Regions from separate parts of the Pseudomonas sp. GOM7 genome, predicted to be linked through region 1. Evidence: predicted binding sites of a transcription regulator. Region 1 holds the regulator's gene; the other holds the start of a gene.

What was found. Region 1 encodes LexA, which represses DNA repair genes until DNA is damaged. Its sites were predicted from a motif close to CTGTNTNNNNANACAG; they were not measured.
Region 2: a site for LexA is predicted at 3,004-3,019, ahead of recN (DNA repair protein RecN). Genes of this name have one in related genera too.

Annotation. Positions count from the first base shown of each region.
Region 1 is NZ_CP113519.1:2,026,031-2,037,168, reverse strand. Features, by position in the region: gene mfd (transcription-repair coupling factor) at 1-1,667, shown strand, start outside; gene OU800_RS09220 (CsiV family protein) at 1,682-2,203, shown strand; gene OU800_RS09215 (S-methyl-5'-thioinosine phosphorylase) at 2,263-3,000, opposite strand; gene nagZ (beta-N-acetylhexosaminidase) at 3,006-4,004, opposite strand; gene OU800_RS09205 (L,D-transpeptidase) at 4,016-4,543, opposite strand; gene OU800_RS09200 (TetR/AcrR family transcriptional regulator) at 4,586-5,293, opposite strand; gene lexA (transcriptional repressor LexA) at 5,520-6,134, shown strand; gene sulA (SOS-induced cell division inhibitor SulA) at 6,144-6,614, shown strand; gene OU800_RS09185 (hypothetical protein) at 6,682-6,921, opposite strand; gene OU800_RS09180 (DUF6586 family protein) at 7,002-7,520, opposite strand; gene topA (type I DNA topoisomerase) at 7,677-10,283, opposite strand; gene OU800_RS09170 (DUF1653 domain-containing protein) at 10,389-10,631, opposite strand; gene fadA (acetyl-CoA C-acyltransferase FadA) at 10,705-11,138, opposite strand, start outside.
Region 2 is NZ_CP113519.1:1,044,728-1,055,865, forward strand. Features, by position in the region: gene OU800_RS04715 (RnfH family protein) at 1-146, shown strand, start outside; gene OU800_RS04720 (outer membrane protein assembly factor BamE) at 208-720, opposite strand; gene fur (ferric iron uptake transcriptional regulator) at 816-1,220, shown strand; gene recN (DNA repair protein RecN) at 1,304-2,980, opposite strand; gene grpE (nucleotide exchange factor GrpE) at 3,139-3,708, shown strand; gene dnaK (molecular chaperone DnaK) at 3,808-5,724, shown strand; gene dnaJ (molecular chaperone DnaJ) at 5,855-6,982, shown strand; gene dapB (4-hydroxy-tetrahydrodipicolinate reductase) at 7,067-7,870, shown strand; gene carA (glutamine-hydrolyzing carbamoyl-phosphate synthase small subunit) at 8,149-9,297, shown strand; gene carB (carbamoyl-phosphate synthase large subunit) at 9,334-11,138, shown strand, end outside.

The DNA.
Region 1 (11,138 bases):
CCTTCAGCGCCGGCTTCCCCTTCGAGGAAACCCCGGATCAGCAGGCCGCCATCGACGCCGTGCGCGCCGACATGCTGGCCGGCAAGCCGATGGATCGCCTGGTCTGCGGCGATGTCGGCTTCGGCAAGACCGAAGTGGCCATGCGCGCCGCCTTCATCGCCGTACACAGCGGCAAACAGGTGGCCGTGCTGGTGCCCACCACCCTGCTCGCCCAGCAGCACTACAACAGCTTCCGCGACCGCTTCGCCGACTGGCCGGTGAAGGTGGAAGTGATGAGCCGCTTCAAGAGTGCCAAGGAAGTCGAAGGCGCCGTGCAGCAACTGGCCGAAGGCAAGGTGGATATCGTCATCGGCACCCACAAGCTGCTGCAGGATGACGTCAAGTTCCACAACCTGGGCCTGGTGATCATCGACGAGGAACACCGTTTCGGCGTACGCCAGAAGGAACAGCTCAAGGCCCTGCGCAGCGAGGTGGATATCCTTACCCTCACCGCCACGCCGATTCCGCGTACCCTGAACATGGCCGTGGCCGGCATGCGCGACCTGTCGATCATCGCCACGCCGCCGGCGCGGCGCTTGTCGGTACGCACCTTCGTCATGGAGGAGAACAAGCCGACCATCAAGGAAGCGCTGCTGCGCGAGCTGCTGCGCGGCGGCCAGGTGTACTACCTGCACAACGATGTGAAGACCATCGAGAAATGCGCTGCCGATCTGGCCGAGCTGGTGCCGGAGGCACGCATCGGCATTGGCCACGGGCAGATGCGCGAGCGCGATCTCGAACAGGTGATGAGCGATTTCTACCACAAGCGTTTCAACGTGCTGGTGGCCTCGACCATCATCGAAACCGGCATCGACGTGCCCAGCGCCAACACCATCATCATCGAACGCGCCGACAAGTTCGGCCTGGCCCAGTTGCACCAGTTGCGTGGTCGCGTCGGTCGTAGCCACCACCAGGCCTACGCCTACCTGCTCACACCGCCACGCAAGAGCATGACCGAAGATGCGCAGAAGCGCCTGGAGGCCATCGCTGGCGCGCAGGATCTCGGCGCCGGCTTCATTCTCGCCACCCACGACCTGGAAATCCGTGGCGCCGGCGAACTGCTCGGCGACGGCCAGAGCGGACAGATCCAGGCTGTCGGTTTCACCCTGTACATGGAAATGCTCGAGCGCGCGGTCAAGGCCATCCAGAAAGGCGAACAACCCAACCTCGAGCAGCCGCTGGGCGGCGGCCCGGAGATCAACCTGCGCGTACCGGCGCTGATCCCCGAGGACTACCTGCCCGACGTGCATGCGCGCCTGATCCTCTACAAACGCATCGCCTCGGCCACTGACGAGGACGGCCTGAAGGAGCTGCAGGTGGAGATGATCGACCGCTTCGGCCTGCTGCCCGAGCCGACCAAGCACCTGATGCGCCTGACCCTGCTCAAGCTGCAAGCCGACAAGCTGGGCATCACCAAGGTCGACGCCGGCCCGCAGGGTGGTCGCATCGAATTCGCCGCGGAAACCTGCGTCGACCCGCTGACCCTGATCAAGCTGATCCAGGCCCAGCCGAAACGCTACAAGTTTGAAGGCGCCACCGTCTTCAAGATCCAGGTGCCGATGGAGCGCGCGGAAGAGCGCTTCAACACCCTGGAAGCCCTGTTCGAGCGCCTTGCGCCCACCACCTGAAGGATTCACCCATGATGCGCCCACTGCACCTGATCGCCCTGCTGCTCTGCCTGCTCGCCCCGAGCGCCTTCGCCGACCGCCTGTACCAGGTCGAGCTGCTGGTATTCCGCCAGGGCGGCGAACCCGTGATCGCACCGAAGATCGCCCCGGACGACTGGGCTGGCGACGCCCTGCCAATCGGCGGTAGCGAACGCTCCACCGCGCTGAACGGCGAAGCAGCCAAGCTCAACCCCGGCAACGGCTACCAGCTCCTGCTGCACAAGGCCTGGAGCCAGACCCTGGGCAGCAGCCCGAGCCGCGTCTCCGTCAACAGCGGCGATGGCCAGATCGGCCACTATCCGGTCGAAGGTACGCTGAACTTCGTGCAGGAGCGCTTCACCGACCTGGATCTGGATCTGTGGATCAACCACTTCAGCGCGGACGGCCTGGTCGAGGCCAGCGAACACATGAAGGTGAGCCAGCGCCTGAAAGACAACAGCCTGACCTACCTCGACCACGGCAGCCTGGGCGCGCTCATCCGCATCAGCCCGCTCTGAGTGCATCTGCAGGTAAATGAAAAAGGGCCGCTTCGCGGCCCTTTTTCATAGCCCAAGGCTCAGCCGGCCAGCACCCGCGCCAATACCGACCTGACCGTGCCCATGCCCTGCTCCAGCACGCGCTCGATATCGGCCATGGTGATCAGGCCCGGCGCCTTGCCGGCAGCCGGATTGACCACCAGTGCCAGGCAAGCGTAAGGCAGCTCCAGCTCACGGGCCAAGGCCGCTTCGGGCATGCCGGTCATGCCCACCAGATCGCAGCCATCACGCTCCAGACGCAGGACTTCCGCTGCCGTTTCCAGGCGCGGGCCCTGGGTGCAACCGTAGACGCCATGGTCGCTGAAGGCCACGCCTTCGCCGCGCAGGGCAGTGATCAGCGCGGCGCGCAGCCCCGTATCATAGGGCTCGCTGAAGTCGATATGGGTCACCCGCTCCAGCTCACCCTCGAAGAAGGTATGGCCGCGCCCGTAGGTGTAATCGATGATCTGCTGCGGCACGCAGAAGTGGCCAGCCGGCATGGCCTGGGCAATGCCGCCGACCGCATTGACCGCGATGATCGCCTCGGCGCCGGCCTGCTTGAGTGCCCACAGATTGGCCCGATAGTTGATCTGATGCGGCGGGATACGATGTGGGTGGCCGTGACGAGCCAGAAACAGCACGGCGCGCCCACGCAGCTCGCCACGCAGGATCGGCGCCGATGGCGTGCCATGAGGCGTCTCCATGCTCAGCTCGGCCTCGATGCGCAGCCCTTCGAGCTGGGTCAGCCCGCTGCCACCGATGATGGCGTGCAGGGTCATCGCCGTCAGTCCAGCAACTGCGCGGCGCGCAGCGCAGCCATGGCCTGCGACCAGCGCGGCGAAGCGCGGTAATCGGTGCAGACGTGGCCACGCCCACGCATCCGCACCAGACGCTCGGGCGCTCGCACCCGCAAACGCTGCAGAGCACTCAGCGCCACCTCGGCGGCGGCCCGGTCATTGCACACCAGGCCCATGTCGCAACCGGCGCTCAGCGCCGCCTCGATACGCTGGCCGGCATCACCAGCCACATGCGCCCCGGCCATGGACAGGTCATCACTGAAGATCACCCCGTCGAAGCCCAGCTCGCCACGCAGGATGTCCTGCAGCCAACGGCGTGAGAAACCGGCGGGCTGATCATCCACCTCGGGGTAGATGACGTGCGCCGGCATCACCGCATCCAGCGCCCCACCGAGCAGGCGGAACGGCTGCATGTCGCAGGCACGGATCTCATCGAGGCTGCGCTCGTCGACCGGAATGGCGACATGGGAATCGGCCTCGGCCCAGCCATGCCCCGGGAAGTGCTTGCCGGTCGCCGCCATGCCGGCCTGGTGCATGCCGCGGATAAAGGCACCGGCCAGCGTGGCGGCACGCTGCGGGTCGCCGTCGAAGGCGCGACTACCGACCACCGCACTGCGCTGATGATCGAGGTCGAGCACCGGGGCGAAACTCAAGTCCAGCCCCACCGCGAGCACTTCGGTGGCCATCAGCCAGCCGCAGTGTTCGGCGAGGGTTTCGGCATTGTCGTTGTCGGCGATGGCGCGCATCGCCGGCAAGCGTACGAAGCCCTGACGCAGACGCTGCACGCGCCCACCCTCCTGATCCACCGCCAGCAACAGATCCGGGCGCACGGCGCGGATGCTCTGGCACAACTCGCGCACCTGGCGCGGTGATTCGATATTGCGAGCGAAGATGATCAGGCCGCCCACCTCGGGCTGACGCAGCATCTGGCGATCCTCGGCGGTCAGCCAGGTGCCGGCGACATCCATCATCAAAGAGCCTTGCATGGGGATATTCCTTATTGAAAGTCTTGATCTGCCGCCCACTGCGGGCATGGCGCCTCGTCGATGCGCACCCGGCAGTGCAACGGCACGCGATCGAATAGCGCCAGCATGTCGGCGTTACGCATACGCACGCAGCCATGGGACAACGGCTCACCCATGGGTTCCGTATCCGGTGTGCCGTGCAGATAGATATAGCGGCGAAAGGTGTCCACCTCGCCCAGGCGATTGCGCCCCGGCTCCAGACCGCTGAGCCAGAGAATGCGAGTCAGTATCCAGTCGCGCCCGGGAAACTGCTGGTGCAACTCGGGTGACCAGACCTCCCCGGTCCAGCGCCGCCCCCGCAGCACGGCCGCCAGCGGCAGCCCGGCGCCGATACGCGCACGCACCTGATGCAGGCCGCGCGGCGTGCAGCCACTGCCATTGCGTTCACCGGGGCCATTGAGCGCTGTGGAAACGGCAAAACGCACGAGCAGACGCCCGCCAGCAAAGCCGTAGAGCGCCTGATCAGCGAGGGAGATATGCAAGAAATCGAGATCCGCCATGCCGGCTAGCTTAGCGGATGCCTTGCGCCACGCACACCGCCGTCATGCCTTGGCCGGCACGCTCACTGGCTTGTTGCGGGGCTTGAGCTGGGCGCTTGCCAGCAGCGGATCGGCAACCCCGCTATCGGCGCGCATCCCGGCGGCCAGGAAAGGCACCATCATGCGCATGACCTGCTCGATGGAGGTGTGGACGCCGAAATCGGTCTCGGCCATGGCCCGCAGCGCCTTGATCCCGGACATGCTGAACGCCGCCGCACCCAGCATGAAGTGCACGCGCCAGAACAGCTCCAGCGGAGGGATGCGCGGTGCGGCATCGTGCACCAGCAACATGTAGCGACGGAACACCTTGCCGTAGACCTCTTCCAGGTACTTGCGCAGGTGCCCCTGGCTCTGACTGAAGGCCAAGCCGAGCAGGCGCATGAAAATGGACAGGTCATTGCCACTGCGCGGCTTCACCGCCAACGCCTGCTCCACCAGCAACTCCAGCAGCTCTTCAAGGGTCGCCGGGGCTTCACTCTTGGCCTGGCGGCGGTCGAGCTCCTTTTCCAGACTGGCACAGAAGGGGCCGAGAAAGCGCGAGAAGACCGCCTGGATCAGCGCCTTCTTCGAGCCGAAGTGGTAGTTCACCGCTGCCAGGTTGACCCCAGCCTTGCTGGTGATCAGGCGCAACGAGGTTTCGGCGAAGCCCTTTTCCGCGAACAGCTGTTCCGCAGCATCGAGAATGCGTTCAACGGTTTCCGACTGAGCCATGAATGATCACCTGACAAACACTTGTTTGAAACATACGTTTCAGCCCATCGAATTGTCAAGCCGCGCGAGCCGGATTTTGTCCGAGCAGTCACAGCATACAACAGGCAAAGACGCCCATAGCGAGCGACAAGTTACAGACCCGCGCAAGCACACTGAAATTGATGATTGCCAAGCCACGCTTACTGTATATAATCCCAGTCACTGTATAAAAAGACAGAGCCCAGCCATGCTGAAACTGACGCCACGCCAAGCTGAAATCCTTGCCTTCATCAAACGCTGCCTGGAAGACAATGGCTACCCCCCTACCCGCGCGGAAATCGCCCAGGAGCTGGGGTTCAAGTCGCCCAACGCGGCAGAAGAGCATCTCAAGGCCCTGGCCCGCAAGGGCGCCATCGAGATGACCCCAGGCGCCTCACGCGGCATCCGCATCCCCGGTTTCGAGCCTGGTGCCGCCAACGAAGACGATGGCCTGCCCGTGATCGGTCGTGTCGCTGCCGGTGCACCGATCCTCGCCCAGCAGCATGTCGAGGAATCCTGCCAGATCAACCCGGCCTTCTTTCAGCCCAGGGCCGACTATCTGCTGCGTGTGCGCGGCATGAGCATGAAGGACATCGGTATTTTCGATGGTGATCTGCTCGCCGTACACACCACCCGCGAAGCACGCAACGGCCAGATCGTCGTCGCTCGCATCGACGATGAAGTGACGGTCAAGCGTTTCAAGCGCGAGGGCAACAAGGTCTGGCTGATCGCCGAGAACCCTGAGTTCGCCCCGATCGAAGTGGATCTGGAACATCAGGATCTGGTCATCGAAGGTTTGAGTGTCGGTGTAATCCGCCGCTGAGGAAACGCCATGCAAATGCAGCAGTCGTTCGAGCGCCCACAACTCCCACTTTTCGACGCATTCCTTGCTGGCGCGTCGAGCGAGCCACTGGTTGCTGACAGCATCGCCCACAGCGAGGATGATCAGGCTTTCAGTGAATTGGCTCTGCGCGGCGCTGCCGGCCACTGCCTGCACTTGCTGGCGCCGATCCTGCGCGAGCTGAGCCAGAACCAGGACGCACGTTGGCTGACCCTGGTGGCGCCACCCGCCAGCCTCACGCAAAGCTGGCTACGCGATGCCGGGCTAAACCGCGAACGCATCCTGCTGCTGCAACCACGGCAAGGGCAAAGCGCCCTGGAGCTGGCCGAGGAAGCCCTAAAACTGGGCCGCAGCCATACCGTCATCAGCTGGCTACACCCTGTCGAACGCAGTACTCGCCAACGCCTGGTACAGGCCGCCGTTAGCGGTGGAGCGCAGAGCCTCAACATCAGCCTGGGCTGAATCAGGCTCACAAATGAAAACGGGGCTCCAATGAGCCCCGTTTGCGTTGTGTCGTAGCGCCTCAGCCTCAGTGCAGGACTCTCGGCCCTTCCTCTTCTTCGCTGCTGAAATCACCTTCGGCCATTCGACCGGCCATCTGCACTCCGACATTGAGCATGGCCTTGGCCACCTCGATATGCTGGCCCTGCAGAAAGGCCTTGGCATCGGCAGAGAAATCCAAAGTTACCAATGCCTCCTCGTCCTCTGCTCGGCGCAAGGCGATACGCCCATCGGGCAGTTCGACGATTTCCAGAAAGGATGTAGGCATGGCTCGGTCTCTTTGCAAAAAACATGAAATTGTAACAGCCGGCCCGGCTCAACCCCAGCCCACTCGTCCAGATAACGCACTCAGCACTCGCTGAGGCCTTCACGAAAACGCAGCACCAGGCCCTTGAGCTGCTGACGCCAGGCATCGATTTCATCGAGACTCAGCTCTGCAGGCTCTTCACCGACGCTGACCGCCGTGATCAAGGGCATGGCCGGGTCGACCTTGGCCTTGCGCGCCTCGCGCGGCGGCTGGAACAGCGCAGCATAGGCCGCCAGCAACTGCGCCAACCAGGTTTCGCTCTGCTGAGTCAATTCAACCAGTTCGGCCAGCTCGGGGCTGGGCGTAGCCTCTAGTACCGCCTGCTGAACGAAAGCCTCGACACGCGTGGGCGCAGCATCATGCATGCGGTAGTAACCGGCAATCTCATGGCACAGCCCCAACAAACCACCGTAGAGGTGGAACAACGCGGCCTCGCGCTCAGCCTGCACCAGCGCCTGCAAGTTGAAGGCATTGGAGGCCTCGGCCTTGCGCCAGTTGTCCAGGGCGATACCGGCGAAGAAGATCTTCTGATTGGTGCGGGTGTAGATTTCTTTGGCCATCGCGATGCCCTCCACAGCAGATCGACTCATGATACGCGCACCGGCAAAAGCCGGTGCGCATCTCGTCAGGCATTCGCCATCAATTGGCCCTCCGGCGAGCCGGCAGCACCAGCCGGCAATGAGGCCCGGTCGGCGCTCAGCCAGTGCGGACGCGCGTCAACGCTTGTCCTCGACCTTCCACTTGCCACCATCGTAGAACGCACGCCAGCCAGTCGGCTTGCCGTCCACTTCGGATTGCACGTACTGCTCCTTGGTCTTGCGGCTGTAACGAATCACTGTCGGACGGCCATCCGGGTCCTTCTGCGGCGCATCGCAGAGGAAGTGGTACTTGGGATCGATCTCGTGCTTGTGCGGAACGATCTCCAGCACCAACGGTGCACGGGTTTCACGGTTCTTGGGGAACTGGCTGGCGGCCAGAAAGAGCCCCGAGGCCCCATCGCGCAGCACGTAGGTGTCGTCCACCTTCTCGCACTTGAGCTCGGGCATGTCCACCTTGTCCATCTTCGGTGGCGCTGCTTCGCCATTCTTGAGCAGCTTGCGGGTGTTCTTGCAGCTTGGGTTGGTACAGCCGAAGAACTTGCCGAAGCGACCGGTCTTGAGCTGCATCTCGCTGCCGCACTTGTCGCATTCCAGGCTCGGGCCTTCATAGCCCTTGATGCGGTACTGGCCCTGCTCGATCTCGTAGCCGGTGCAGTCCGGGTTGTTACCGCAGATGTGCAGCTTGCGGGTTTCGTCCAGCAGGTAGGCATCCATGGCGGTGGCGCAGATCGGGCAGCGGTGCTTGCCCAGCAGTACGCGGGATTCGGACTCGCCCTCGTCGTCGGCGGCGATCTCGTCACCCGGCACCAGGTTGATGGTGGCCTTGCAGCGCTCCTTCGGCGGCAGCGCATAACCTGAGCAGCCAAGGAACACGCCGGTGGAAGCGGTGCGAATCATCATCGGCCGGCCACACTCGCGGCACGGAATGTCGGTCAGGGTCGGCTGGTTGGCGCGCATGCCGCCCTCGCCCGCCTCGGCGGCTTCGAGCTTCTTCTTGAAGTCGGCATAGAATTCGTCGAGCAGGTGCTTCCACTCGCGCTCGCCCTGAGCCACGTCGTCGAGATGCTCTTCCATGGTGGCGGTAAAGCCATAGTCCATGAGGTTGGCGAAGCTTTCGTCGAGACGCTCGGTGACGATGTCACCCATCTTCTCGGCATAGAAACGGCGGTTATGCACCGTCACGTAGCCACGATCCTGAATGGTGGAGATGATCGCCGCATAGGTGGATGGACGACCGATACCGCGTTTTTCCAGCTCCTTGACCAGGCTGGCCTCGGAGTAGCGCGCCGGTGGCTTGGTGAAGTGCTGGCTGGGGTCGAGCTTGATCAGCTTGAGGCCCTCACCTTCCTTCATTTCCGGCAGAACGTCGTCCTCGCCCGGCTTGCTCTGCTGCGGCAGCACGCGAGTGTAACCGTCGAACTTGAGGATGCGGCCCTTGGCGCGCAGCTCGAAGTCGCCAGCAGCCACGGTAACGCTGGTGGACAGGTATTCGGCTGGCGGCATCTGGCAGGCCACGAACTGGCGCCAGATCAGGTCATACAAACGCTCGGCATCGCGCTCCATGCCGGAGAGCTGGGTCGGGCGCAGGTTGACGTCGGACGGACGAATCGCTTCGTGCGCCTCCTGGGCGCCCTCCTTGCTCGAATACAGGTTGGGCTTGCCCGGCAGGTACTTGTCGCCGTACTCGCTGCCGATAAAGCCCCTGACCATATCGATTGCATCGGCCGACAGGTTGGTCGAGTCGGTACGCATATAGGTGATATAGCCGGCCTCGTAGAGCCGCTGGGCCATCATCATGGTCTTCTTCACCCCGAAGCCCAGACGATTGCTCGCTGCCTGCTGCAGGGTGGAGGTGATGAAAGGCGCCGTGGGCTTGCTGCTGGTCGGGCGATCTTCACGCTTGGCCACGCTGTAGCTGGACGCCTTGAGCTTGTCCAACGCGGCCATGGCCTGGGCTTCATTGACCGGCTTGAAGGCCGCGCCGTTCTCACGTACCACCTCGAAGCGAACCTTGGCGTTCTTCGCGGTGCCGAGGTCGGCGTGCACTTCCCAGTATTCTTCCGGGACGAAGGCACGGATTTCCTTCTCGCGCGCCACCACCAGCTTTACCGCCACCGATTGCACTCGCCCGGCGGATAGGCCCCGGGCGATCTTGGCCCACAGCAGCGGCGAGACCATGTAGCCCACCACGCGATCGAGGAAGCGCCGCGCCTGCTGGGCGTTGACGCGGTTGATGTCCAGCTCGCCGGGTTTGGAGAAGGCTTCCTGGATCGCCTTCTTGGTGATCTCGTTGAACACCACGCGCTTGTAGCGGCTGTCGTCACCACCGATGGACTCGCGCAGGTGCCAGGCGATGGCCTCCCCTTCGCGGTCCAAGTCGGTTGCGAGATAGATGGTGTCGGCATCCTTGGCCAGACGGCGCAGTTCTTCGATCACCTTTTCCTTGCCAGGCAGGATCTCGTACTTGGCCTTCCAGCCGTGTTCGGGGTCGACGCCCATGCGGGCGAACAACTGGCGCTTGGCCTTTTCCTTGGGCGACAGAGCAGGTGCTTCACTGGCGGCCTTGCCGCGCTTGGCCGGCTCCTTGCTGGCGCTTGCCGAGCCGCTGGTAGGCAGGTCACGGATGTGGCCGATGCTCGACTTCACCACGTACTGGCTGCCCAGGTACTTGTTGATGGTCTTGGCCTTGGCCGGGGATTCCACGATGACCAGCGATTTGCCCATGGATCAGAGAATTCCTAAAATTGCGAAATATAGAAGGCTGGGAGCCTTGAGGCCCCGCTATATATAGTGGCGACCAAGCGTAGGTCAAGCGCAGGGACTGCGCACTCAGACTTCCGAACTGCCGATAGGGCTGACTTCAGCCTGAATCAAAGCAAAGCGTGGAACGCGCTTGCCGTCCATCTCCACCTCTTCGCAGAACATGCTGAGCGGCCTGACCCACAGGCCGAACTCGCCGTACAGCGCCTGATAGACCACCACCTCTTCCTCGTTTTCGGAATGGCGCGCCACGCCGAATACGCGGTAGTGCGGGCCTTTGTAGTGGCGATAGAGTCCTGGCTGCAACTGCATGAGCGGTTCCCGATATAAAAAGCCGTAAAAAGCAAAACCGGGGCACTGGGCCCCGGTTTGTGTCCACCAGCGCTTAAACGCGCTCGAAGACGGTGGTGATGCCTTGGCCAAGGCCCACGCACATGGTGGAGACACCCAGAGTGCCACCGTTCTGCTTCATGACGTTGAGCAGGGTACCGGAGATACGGGCCCCGGAACAACCGAAGGGGTGACCCAGGGCGATCGCGCCGCCGTGCAGGTTGACCTTCTCGTCCATCTTGTCGAGCAGTTTCAGATCCTTCAGCACCGGCAGGGCCTGGGCGGCGAAGGCTTCGTTGAGCTCGACGAAGTCGATATCAGCCATGCTCAGACCGGCGCGCTTGAGCGCCTTCTGGGTGGACGGCACCGGGCCGTAACCCATGATCGCCGGATCCACACCGGCCACGGCCATGGCGCGAACCACGGCCATCGGCTGGATACCCAGATCCTGAGCACGCTGGGCGCTCATGACAATCATGCAGGACGCAC
Region 2 (11,138 bases), 980 kb from region 1:
AGGCCGTGGCCAAGCCGGAAGAGCGCGTATTGGAAGAGGGTGAGCGGGTGGAAATCTACCGGCCGCTGATTGCCGATCCCAAGGAGGTGCGCAAACAGCGTGCGGCCAGGGCCAAGGCCAAGGAAGAGGGCGAAGAGTCAGCCTGAGCTTTGCAGGCGCAGATGCAAAAAGCCCGGAATCGCTTCCGGGCCTTTTCGTGTCCGCCTGTTACTGCGCGTCGGTATCCAGCGGTTCTGGCGTCGGTACCGGCACGGTTTCCACCTGATCCACCTCGCGCTGGATCTGCTCCAGCAGCGAGCCTGGGGCGGCAGGCTCGTCCTTTGGTTTGGCGGGTTGAGCGGTGCTGGTGTCGCTGCCAGCGCCCATGATGGCCTGGTCACGGCTGACACCGGGCATGAAGTCACCCGCAAGGCCGATGAGCTGGTCGTTGCCGTCGAACGCCAGGCTGACGCGTTCCTGCTGACGCTCGCCGCCGCCTGGCTGGATGCTGTACAGGTAATCCCAGCGATCAGCGTGGAAGGTATCGGTGATCAGCGGATTGCCCATGATAAACCGCACTTGGCGCCGGGTCATTCCTGGGCGTAGCTGGTCTATCATGTCCTGCGTCACGACATTGCCCTGTTGAATGTCGATCTTGTAAACCCCGGGGAATGAACAACCGGCGAGTGCGAAGAGCCCGGTCAGTGACAGGCTGGTCAGCAAGAGCTTGGTTTTTTGCATCGGAGGGTGACTTCCACTATCTTGGGCATCTTGAACCCCGGATCATACCCGTATTAAGGGAGGCTGCGAAAGCAGCCCCTACGAGAAAGCAGACCATGGTTGAAAATAACGAACTGCGCAAAGCTGGACTGAAAGTGACTCTGCCACGAGTCAAAATCCTGCAGATGCTCGATAATGCCGAGTATCGCCACATGAGCGCAGAAGATGTTTACAAGGCGCTAATGGAGGCGGGTGAGGATGTCGGTCTGGCCACCGTCTACCGCGTGCTGACCCAGTTCGAGGCCGCCGGTCTGGTCGTGCGCCACAACTTCGATGGCGGTCATGCGGTATTCGAGCTGGCCGACAGCGGTCATCACGACCACATGGTCTGCGTCGATTCCGGCGAGGTGATCGAGTTCTTCGATTCCGAGATCGAGAAGCGCCAGAAGGAGATCGTCAAGGAACACGGCTTCGAGCTGGTCGATCACAATCTGGTGCTTTACGTGCGCAAGAAGAGCTGATGCTCTTGCTGCAACGAAAAAGGCGACCTGCGGGTCGCCTTTTTGCTTTGTCATGATCCGGATTGCATTCGGGCCATGTCGTTTCAGGCGGCCTGGGCGCTGGTGACCATCTTGCGCGCATGGGCCAGGGATTCCTCGGTCAGGTCGACGCCGCCGAGCATGCGGGCGATTTCCTCGACGCGGCCGTTCTCGTCCAGCTTGCTCACGGCGGTTGAGGTGGCATCGACGCCGCGCTGCTTGTGCACGAACAGGTGCTGATGCCCCTGGGCGGCCACTTGCGGCAGGTGGGTGACGCACAGCACCTGGCCGCGCTCGCCCAGGCGGCGCAGCAGTTGCCCGACCACTTCGGCGGTGGGGCCGCCGATGCCCACGTCCACTTCGTCGAATACCAGGGTCGGCACGCGTGAGGTCTGTGCGGTAATCACCTGGATCGCCAGGCTGATGCGCGACAGTTCGCCGCCCGAGGCCACCTTGGCCAGACCGCGCAGCGGCTGCCCCGGGTTGGCGCTGACCAGGAACTCTACGGCCTCCAGGCCATTGCCGTTGGGTTCGGCACCGTCCAGGGGTTGTAGCTGGATGCTGAAACGCCCGCCAGGCATGCCCAGCGTCTGCATCTCCTCTTGCACGGCCGTAGCCAGGCGTTCGGCCGCGTTGCTGCGCAGGGCGCTGAGTTCGGTGGCCTTTTCCTGATAGTGACGTTCATAGGCGGCCAGTTCTTCGGCCAGGCGCTCGCCGGCTTCGTCGTCGGCATTGAGGCTTTCCAGCTCCTCGAACAGTTGCTGCTGCAGGGCGGCCAGTTCAGTGGGTTGGATGCGGTGCTTGCGCGCCAGGGTATAGATGGTGTCCAGGCGCTCTTCGAGAAACTGCTGGCGCTGCGGGTCGGCATCGAAGTGATCGACGAAGCGGTTCAGCTCGCCTACGGCTTCCTCCACCTGGATCTGTGCATTGGCCAGCAGGTTGCTGGCTTCGCCCAAGGCACCGCCCTGTCCGGCGAAGGTGCCGAGGCGGTTGAGGCTGGCGGTGAGCGCCGAGAGCACGTTGCCGGCGTCGCTCTCGCTGCACAGGTCGAGTACCTGACGGCAGGCGCCGAGCAGGGCTTCGGCATTGCTCAGGGCCTTGTGCTCCTGCTCGAGCTGTTCCAGCTCGTTCTCGCCTAGGGCAAGGTTCTCCAGTTCTTCGAGCTGGTAGCTGAGCAACTGGTGGCGGGCGCGTTGTTCGTCACTCTGGCTAGAGATGCGTTCCAGCTCGTTGCGCGTCTGCTTCCAGCGTTGCGCGGCGAGCTGCACCTGGCGCGCCAGTTCCTGACTGCCGGCGTAATCGTCGAGCAGGCGGCGGTGAGTGTCACTCTTGAGCAGCGATTGGTGTTCGTGCTGGCTGTGGATGTCGATGATCAGTTCGCCAAGGGCCTTGAGGTCGGCTTGCGGGCAGGGGCTGCCGTTGATGTAGCCGCGTGAGCGGCCCTCGGCGGTGATCACCCGGCGCAGGATGCACGGGCCGTCGTTGTCCAGGTCGCGCTCGGCAAGCCAGGCGCGGGCTTCGGGGATGTCGGCCAGGTCGAAGCTGGCGAGGATGTCCGCCTTGTCCGCGCCGGGGCGCACCACGGCGCTGTCGGCGCGGTCACCCAGGCACAGGCCGAGGGCGTCGAGCATGATCGATTTACCAGCACCGGTTTCGCCGCTGATGGCGCTCATGCCGGCGTCCAGCTCGAGGTCCAGATGGTCGACGATGGCGTAGTTGTGGATGGACAGGTGCACCAGCATGGCGAACGCTCCCGAATTGATGTCTGGTTATTTATACAGTGTTTTTTCTCGTGCTGACAATCCTCCTTTATCGCCCCTTGAAAGCTGTGGAATTGGCTCCATATAGGCGGCAGGTGCGCGGTTCGGATCCGCGCCGATTCATTCGAGAGGAGAGAGGCATGGCTGACGAACAGAACCTGGATACGCAGAACCCCGAGGCGCAGGCGGCCGAGAATGCCGCGTCGAGCGATGATCTGGCGGCTCGCGTGCAGGCCCTGGAAGAGCAGCTAGCAGCGGCGCAGGATCAGTCGTTGCGCATGGCGGCCGAGCTGCAGAACGTGCGTCGTCGCGCCGAGCAGGACGTGGAGAAGGCGCACAAGTTCGCCCTGGAAAAGTTCGCCAACGACCTGCTGCCGGTGGTCGACAGCCTGGAGCGTGGTCTGGAGTTGTCCAGCCCGAACGACGAAGCGCTCAAGGCCGTGCGCGAGGGCATGCAACTGACCCTCAAGCTGTTCATCGACACCCTGGCCCGGCATTCGCTGGAGGCGCTCGACCCGCACGGTGAGCCGTTCAACCCGGAGCACCACCAGGCCATGGCGATGGAAGAGAGCACCAACGTCGAGCCGAACTCCGTGCTCAAGGTGTTCCAGAAGGGCTATCTGCTCAATGGTCGCCTGCTGCGCCCGGCCATGGTCGTGGTCAGCAAGGCACCGACCACGCCGCCGCCGTCCATCGACGAGCAGGCTTGAAATATCCGGGGGCGACCCCATCTCTGAGTCAAGCGTTTTAGTGCTACCGGCGCCTGCGAAACGAGGCGACGGAAAAATCAAAGTTTCGGGAGAACATTCATGGGCAAAATCATCGGTATCGACCTGGGGACTACCAACTCCTGCGTCTCCATTCTGGAAAACGGCAACGTCAAGGTGTTGGAGAACGCCGAAGGCGCTCGCACCACGCCGTCCATCATCGCATATGCCGGCGACGGTGAGATCCTGGTTGGCCAGTCGGCCAAGCGTCAGGCAGTGACCAACCCGCACAACACCCTGTACGCGGTGAAGCGTCTGATCGGTCGTCGTTTCGACGAGGACGTGGTGCAGAAGGACATCGGCCTGGTGCCGTACAAGATCGCCAAGGCCGACAACGGTGACGCCTGGGTCGAAGTCAACGGCCAGAAGATGGCGCCGCCGCAGATCAGCGCCGAAGTGCTGAAGAAGATGAAGAAGACCGCCGAGGACTACCTGGGCGAGCCGGTGACCGAAGCGGTGATCACCGTTCCGGCCTACTTCAACGACAGCCAGCGTCAGGCCACCAAGGATGCCGGTCGCATCGCCGGCCTCGACGTCAAGCGCATCATCAACGAGCCGACCGCGGCTGCGCTGGCCTATGGCATGGACAAGGCCAAGGGCGACCACACCGTGATCGTCTACGACCTGGGCGGTGGTACCTTCGACGTGTCGGTGATCGAGATTGCCGAAGTCGACGGCGAGCACCAGTTCGAGGTACTGGCTACCAACGGTGACACCTTCCTCGGTGGTGAGGACTTCGACATCCGCCTGATCGACTACCTCGTCGACGAGTTCAAGAAAGAAACCGGCATGAACCTCAAGGGCGACCCGCTGGCCATGCAGCGCCTCAAGGAAGCCGCCGAGAAGGCCAAGATCGAGCTGTCCTCGAGCCAGCAGACCGACGTCAACCTGCCGTACATCACGGCAGACTCGACTGGCCCGAAACACCTGAATGTGAAGATTTCCCGCTCCAAGCTGGAGTCGCTGGTCGAGGATCTGGTGCAGCGCACCATCGAGCCGTGCCGCACCGCGCTGAAGGACGCCGGCATCGACGTCGGCAAGATCGACGACGTGATCCTGGTCGGTGGTCAGACCCGCATGCCGCTGGTGCAGAAGACCGTTGCCGAGTTCTTCGGCAAGGAGCCGCGCAAGGACGTCAACCCGGACGAAGCAGTGGCCATGGGTGCTGCCATTCAGGGCGCCGTGCTGGCCGGTGACGTCAAGGACGTGCTGCTGCTGGACGTCTCCCCGCTGACCCTGGGTATCGAAACCATGGGCGGCGTGATGACCCCGTTGATCGAGAAGAACACCACCATCCCGACCAAGAAGTCGCAAGTGTTCTCCACCGCCGACGACAACCAGAGCGCTGTGACCATTCACGTGCTGCAGGGTGAGCGCAAGCAGGCCGTGCAGAACAAGTCCCTGGGCAAGTTCGACCTGGCCGAGATTCCGCCGGCTCCGCGTGGCGTGCCGCAGATCGAGGTGACCTTCGACATCGACGCCAACGGCATCCTGCACGTGTCCGCCAAGGACAAGGCCACCGGCAAGCAGCAGTCCATCGTCATCAAGGCCAACTCTGGCCTGTCCGACGAGGAGATCGAGCGCATGGTGCGTGACGCCGAGGCCAATGCCGAGGAAGACCGCAAGTTCGAGGAGCTGGCCACTGCGCGTAACCAGGGCGACCAACTGGTGCATGCCACCCGCAAGATGATCACCGAAGCGGGCGACAAGGCCACTGCCGACGAGAAGGCCGCTATCGAGAAGGCCATCGGCGAGCTGGAAGTGGCCATCAAGGGTGACGACAAGGCCGCCATCGAAGCCAAGATGAACGCCCTGTCCGAGGCCACCACGCCGCTGGCGCAGAAGATGTATGCCGAGCAGCCGCAAGGTGGTGCTGCCCAGGCGGATGCTGCCGATGCCAAGGATGCCGGCGACGACGTAGTCGACGCCGAATTCGAAGAGGTCAAGGAGAACAAGTAAGGTCAGCGGCCTCGCGCCGCGCCTTCTTTCGCTCCGACCCGTCGTCCGCGGCGGGCAGGATTCGCCGCGCGGGAGCTCTCTCCCGCGTCGGCGTATCTGGAGCTCACGAATCTGAGAGTGCAGCACAACTATGGCAAAACGAGACTATTACGAAATCCTGGGCGTGGAACGCGGCGCCAGCGAGGCGGACCTGAAGAAGGCCTACCGCCGCCTGGCGATGAAGTACCATCCGGACCGCAACCCGGATGACAAAGAGGCCGAAGAGCGCTTCAAGGAGGCCAACGAGGCCTACGAAGTGCTCTCCGATGCGGCCAAGCGTTCGGCCTATGACCAGTACGGTCATGCCGGTGTCGACCCGCAGATGGGTGGCGCTGGCGGTGCCGGTTTCGGCGGCGCCAACTTCTCCGACATCTTCGGTGACGTGTTCAGCGATTTCTTCGGCGGTGGCCGTGGCGGTTCTCGTGGTGGCGCTCAGCGCGGCTCGGATCTGCGCTACACCCTGGAACTGGATCTGGAAGAGGCGGTGCGTGGTACCAACGTGACCATTCGCGTGCCGACCCTGGTCGGTTGCAAGACCTGCGATGGCACGGGTGCCAAGAAAGGCACCAGCCCGGTGACCTGTACCACCTGTGGTGGTATCGGTCAGGTACGCATGCAACAGGGCTTCTTCTCCGTACAGCAGACCTGCCCGCGCTGCCATGGCACCGGCAAGATGATCACCGACCCCTGTGGCAGTTGCCATGGTCAGGGCCGTGTGGAAGAGAGCAAGACGTTGTCGGTCAAGGTACCGCCAGGCGTCGACACCGGCGACCGCATTCGCCTATCCGGCGAGGGCGAGGCGGGTGCCCATGGCGGCCCGGCCGGCGACCTCTATGTGGTGGTCAACGTGCGCGAGCACGCGATCTTCCAGCGTGACGGCAAGCATCTGTACTGTGAGGTGCCGATCAGCTTCGCCGACGCTGCCCTGGGAGGCGAGCTGGAAGTGCCGACCCTTGATGGTCGGGTCAAGCTGAAGATCCCCGAAGGTACCCAGACCGGCAAGCTGTTCCGCCTGCGTGGCAAGGGCGTGGCCCCGGTACGGGGTGGTGCGGCAGGCGACCTGATGTGCCGGGTGGCGGTGGAAACGCCGGTCAACTTGAACAAGCGTCAGCGCGAACTGCTCGAGGAGTTCCGCAAGTCGCTGCAGGGCGACGACTCCCACTCGCCCAAGGCCAGTGGCTGGTTCGAGGGCGTGAAGCGCTTCTTCGGTGACGTTTAATTGAGCATCAAGCGGCAAGCCACAAGCGGCAAGAGGTATTGCGCTTGGCTTGCCGCTTGAGGCCTGCAGCTTGGAGCTGATGTTATGCAACGTATTGCAGTGATGGGCGCCGCCGGGCGCATGGGCAAGACCCTGATCGAGGCCGTGAGCCAGGCCGAGGGCGCCAAGCTCAGCGCGGCCATCGACCGCGCCGACAGCAGCCTGATCGGCGCCGATGCCGGCGAGCTGGTCGGCCTGGGCAAGGTCGGCGTGACCCTGGTGGGTGATCTGGCGGCGGTGGTCGATGACTTCGACGTGCTGATCGACTTCACCCATCCGTCGGTGACCCTGAAGAACCTGGAGGTCTGCCGCCAGGCAGGCAAGGCCATGGTCATCGGCACCACCGGTTTCAGCGTGGAAGAGAAGCAGCGGCTGAGCGAAGCGGCCAAGCAGATTCCCATCGTCTTTGCCGCCAACTTCAGCGTCGGTGTCAATCTGTGCCTGAAGTTGTTGGATACCGCCGCTCGCGTGCTGGGTGACGACGTGGATATCGAGATCATCGAGGCGCACCATCGGCATAAGGTCGATGCGCCGTCCGGCACTGCGCTGCGCATGGGCGAAGTGGTCGCCGACGCCCTGGGGCGTGACCTGCAAAAGGTGGCGGTCTATGGGCGTGAAGGTCAGACCGGCGCGCGCGCGCGCGAAACCATCGGCTTCGCCACCGTGCGTGCCGGCGATGTGGTGGGTGATCACACCGTGCTGTTCGCCGCCGACGGCGAGCGCGTGGAGATCACCCACAAGGCCTCCAGTCGCATGACCTTCGCCAAGGGCGCCGTGCGTTCGGCGCTGTGGCTGGCCGGGCGTGATGCCGCGCTGTATGACATGCAGGACGTGTTGGGGCTTAAATAAGCTGCAAGTCTCAAGCGACAAGCTGCAAGTAAGGGCTTGACTACTCAGGGCGGACTTTTCCGCTGACGAGCTTGCAGCTTGCAGGGGGCGGCCATCCGTATTGCAGCTTGGAATTCGGGTGGACCGAAAAAGGCTTTTCCTGTAAGCTTCCTGTTTTAGTGTGTCCACTAAAAGTTACGCAGAATGGCTCAAATAAAAAAGCGGGATGACCTTCACACGTCATCCCGCTTTTTTACAACCTGCGTTTGCTTCAAGCCTTGATCGAGACGGAGGTCTTCTTGACTAAGCCAGCCCCCAAACCTGCCATTTTGGCCCTTGCTGACGGCAGCATTTTTCGCGGCGATTCCATCGGGGCCGATGGCCAGACGATCGGAGAGGTGGTGTTCAACACCGCCATGACCGGCTATCAGGAAATTCTCACCGATCCGTCCTATGCCCAGCAGATCGTCACCCTGACCTATCCGCACATCGGCAACACCGGCACCACCCCGGAAGACGGCGAATCCTGCAGCGTGTGGGCGGCCGGTCTGATCATTCGTGACCTGCCGCTGATCTCCAGTAGCTGGCGCGACAAGCAGCCGCTGGACGAATACCTGAAAGCCAATGGCACCGTCGCCATCGCCGGTATCGACACCCGCCGCCTGACCCGCATCCTGCGTGAGAAGGGCTCGCAGAACGGCTGCATCCTCACCGGCGCCGATGCCACCGAAGAGAAGGCTCTGGAGCTGGCGCGCAGCTTCCCGGGCCTCAAGGGCATGGATCTGGCCAAGGAAGTCACCTGCGCCACCGCCTACGAGTGGCGCTCCAGTGTATGGAACCTGGAAAGCGACAGCCACCCGCTGATCCCGGCCGAGGATCTGCCGTACCACGTGGTGGCCTACGACTACGGTGTGAAGCTGAACATCCTGCGCATGCTGGTCGCTCGCGGCTGCCGCCTGACCGTGGTACCGGCGCAGACCCCGGCCAGTGAAGTGCTGGCGCTGAAGCCCGATGGCGTATTCCTCTCCAACGGCCCAGGCGACCCCGAGCCGTGCGATTACGCGATCAAGGCGATCCAGGAAATCCTGGAAACCGAGATCCCGGTGTTCGGTATCTGCCTCGGCCACCAGCTTCTGGCCCTGGCCTCCGGTGCCAAGACCGTCAAGATGGGCCACGGCCACCACGGTGCCAATCACCCGGTGCAGGATCTCGACAGCGGCGTGGTGATGATCACCAGCCAGAACCACGGTTTCGCCGTGGACGAGAGCAGCCTGCCGAGCAATGTGCGGCCGATCCACAAGTCGCTGTTCGATGGCACCCTGCAGGGTATCGAGCGTACCGACAAGGACGCCTTCAGCTTCCAGGGCCACCCTGAGGCCAGTCCCGGCCCGCACGACGTCGCCCCGCTGTTCGACCGCTTCATCGAAGCCATGGCCAAGCGCCGCTAAGCCCGCCGACTGACCCAAGGATTCGAGAGAGATAAAATGCCAAAACGTACAGATATCAAAAGCATCCTGATCCTCGGTGCCGGCCCCATCGTCATTGGCCAGGCCTGTGAGTTCGACTACTCCGGCGCCCAGGCCTGCAAGGCGCTGAAGGAAGAAGGTTTCCGTGTCATTCTGGTGAACTCCAACCCGGCCACCATCATGACCGACCCGGCCATGGCCGATGCCACCTACATCGAGCCGATCAAGTGGGCCACCGTGGCCAAGATCATCGAGAAGGAGCGTCCGGACGCGCTGCTGCCGACCATGGGCGGCCAGACCGCGCTGAACTGCGCCCTGGATCTGGAGCGCCACGGCGTGCTGGAGAAATTCGGCGTCGAGATGATCGGTGCCAATGCCGACACCATCGACAAGGCCGAAGATCGCTCGCGCTTCGACAAGGCCATGAAATCCATTGGTCTGGCCTGCCCGCGTTCGGGTATTGCTCACACCATGGAAGAAGCCTACGGCGTGCTGGAGCAGGTGGGCTTCCCCTGCATCATCCGCCCCAGCTTCACCATGGGTGGCACCGGCGGCGGCATCGCCTACAACCGAGAGGAATTCGAGGAAATCTGCGCCCGCGGTCTGGATCTATCGCCGACCAACGAGCTGCTGATCGACGAATCGCTGATCGGTTGGAAGGAATACGAGATGGAGGTGGTCCGCGACAAGAAGGACAACTGCATCATCGTCTGCTCCATCGAGAACTTCGACCCCATGGGCGTGCACACCGGCGACTCGATCACCGTGGCCCCGGCGCAGACCCTGACCGACAAGGAATACCAGATCATGCGCAACGCCTCCCTGGCGGTGCTGCGTGAGATCGGCGTGGAAACCGGTGGCTCCAACGTGCAGTTCGGCATCTGCCCGAACACTGGACGCATGGTGGTGATCGAGATGAACCCGCGTGTGTCGCGTTCCTCGGCGCTGGCCTCCAAGGCCACCGGCTTCCCCATCGCCAAGATCGCCGCCAAGCTGGCGGTCGGCTACACCCTCGACGAACTCTCCAACGACATCACCGGCGGGCGTACCCCGGCGTCCTTCGAGCCGGCCATCGACTACGTGGTGACCAAGGTTCCGCGCTTCGCCTTCGAGAAATTCCCCAAGGCCGACGCCCGCCTGACCACCCAGATGAAGTCCGTGGGTGAGGTCATGGCCATCGGTCGTACCTTCCAGGAGTCGGTGCAGAAAGCCCTGCGCGGCCTGGAAGTCGGCGTTGCCGGCTTCGACCCGAAACTCGACCTGAACGACCCGGAAGCCGAGAGCATCCTCAAGCGCGAACTGACCGTGCCCAGTGCTGACCGCATCTGGTACGTGGCCGATGCCTTCCGCGCTGGCAAGAGCGTCGCCGAAGTGTTCGAGCTGACCCGTATCGACGAGTGGTTCCTGGTGCAGATCGAGGATCTGATCAAGGACGAAGCCACCGTGCAGACCCTGGGTCTGTCCGCCATCGACTACGACCTGATGTTCAAGCTCAAGCGCAAGGGCTTCTCCGATGCGCGTCTGGCCAAGCTGCTGGGCGTTTCCGAGAAGAGCCTGCGTGCCCACCGCCACAAGCTGAAAGTGCTGCCGGTGTACAAGCGCGTGGACACCTGCGCCGCCGAATTCGCCACCGACACCGCCTACATGTATTCCACCTATGAGGAAGAGTGCGAGGCCAACCCGTCGAACCGCGAGAAGATCATGATTCTCGGCGGCGGCCCTAACCGCATCGGCCAGGGCATCGAGTTCGATTACTGCTGCGTGCATGCTGCGCTGGCCATGCGTGAAGACGGTTACGAGACCATCATGGTCAACTGCAACCC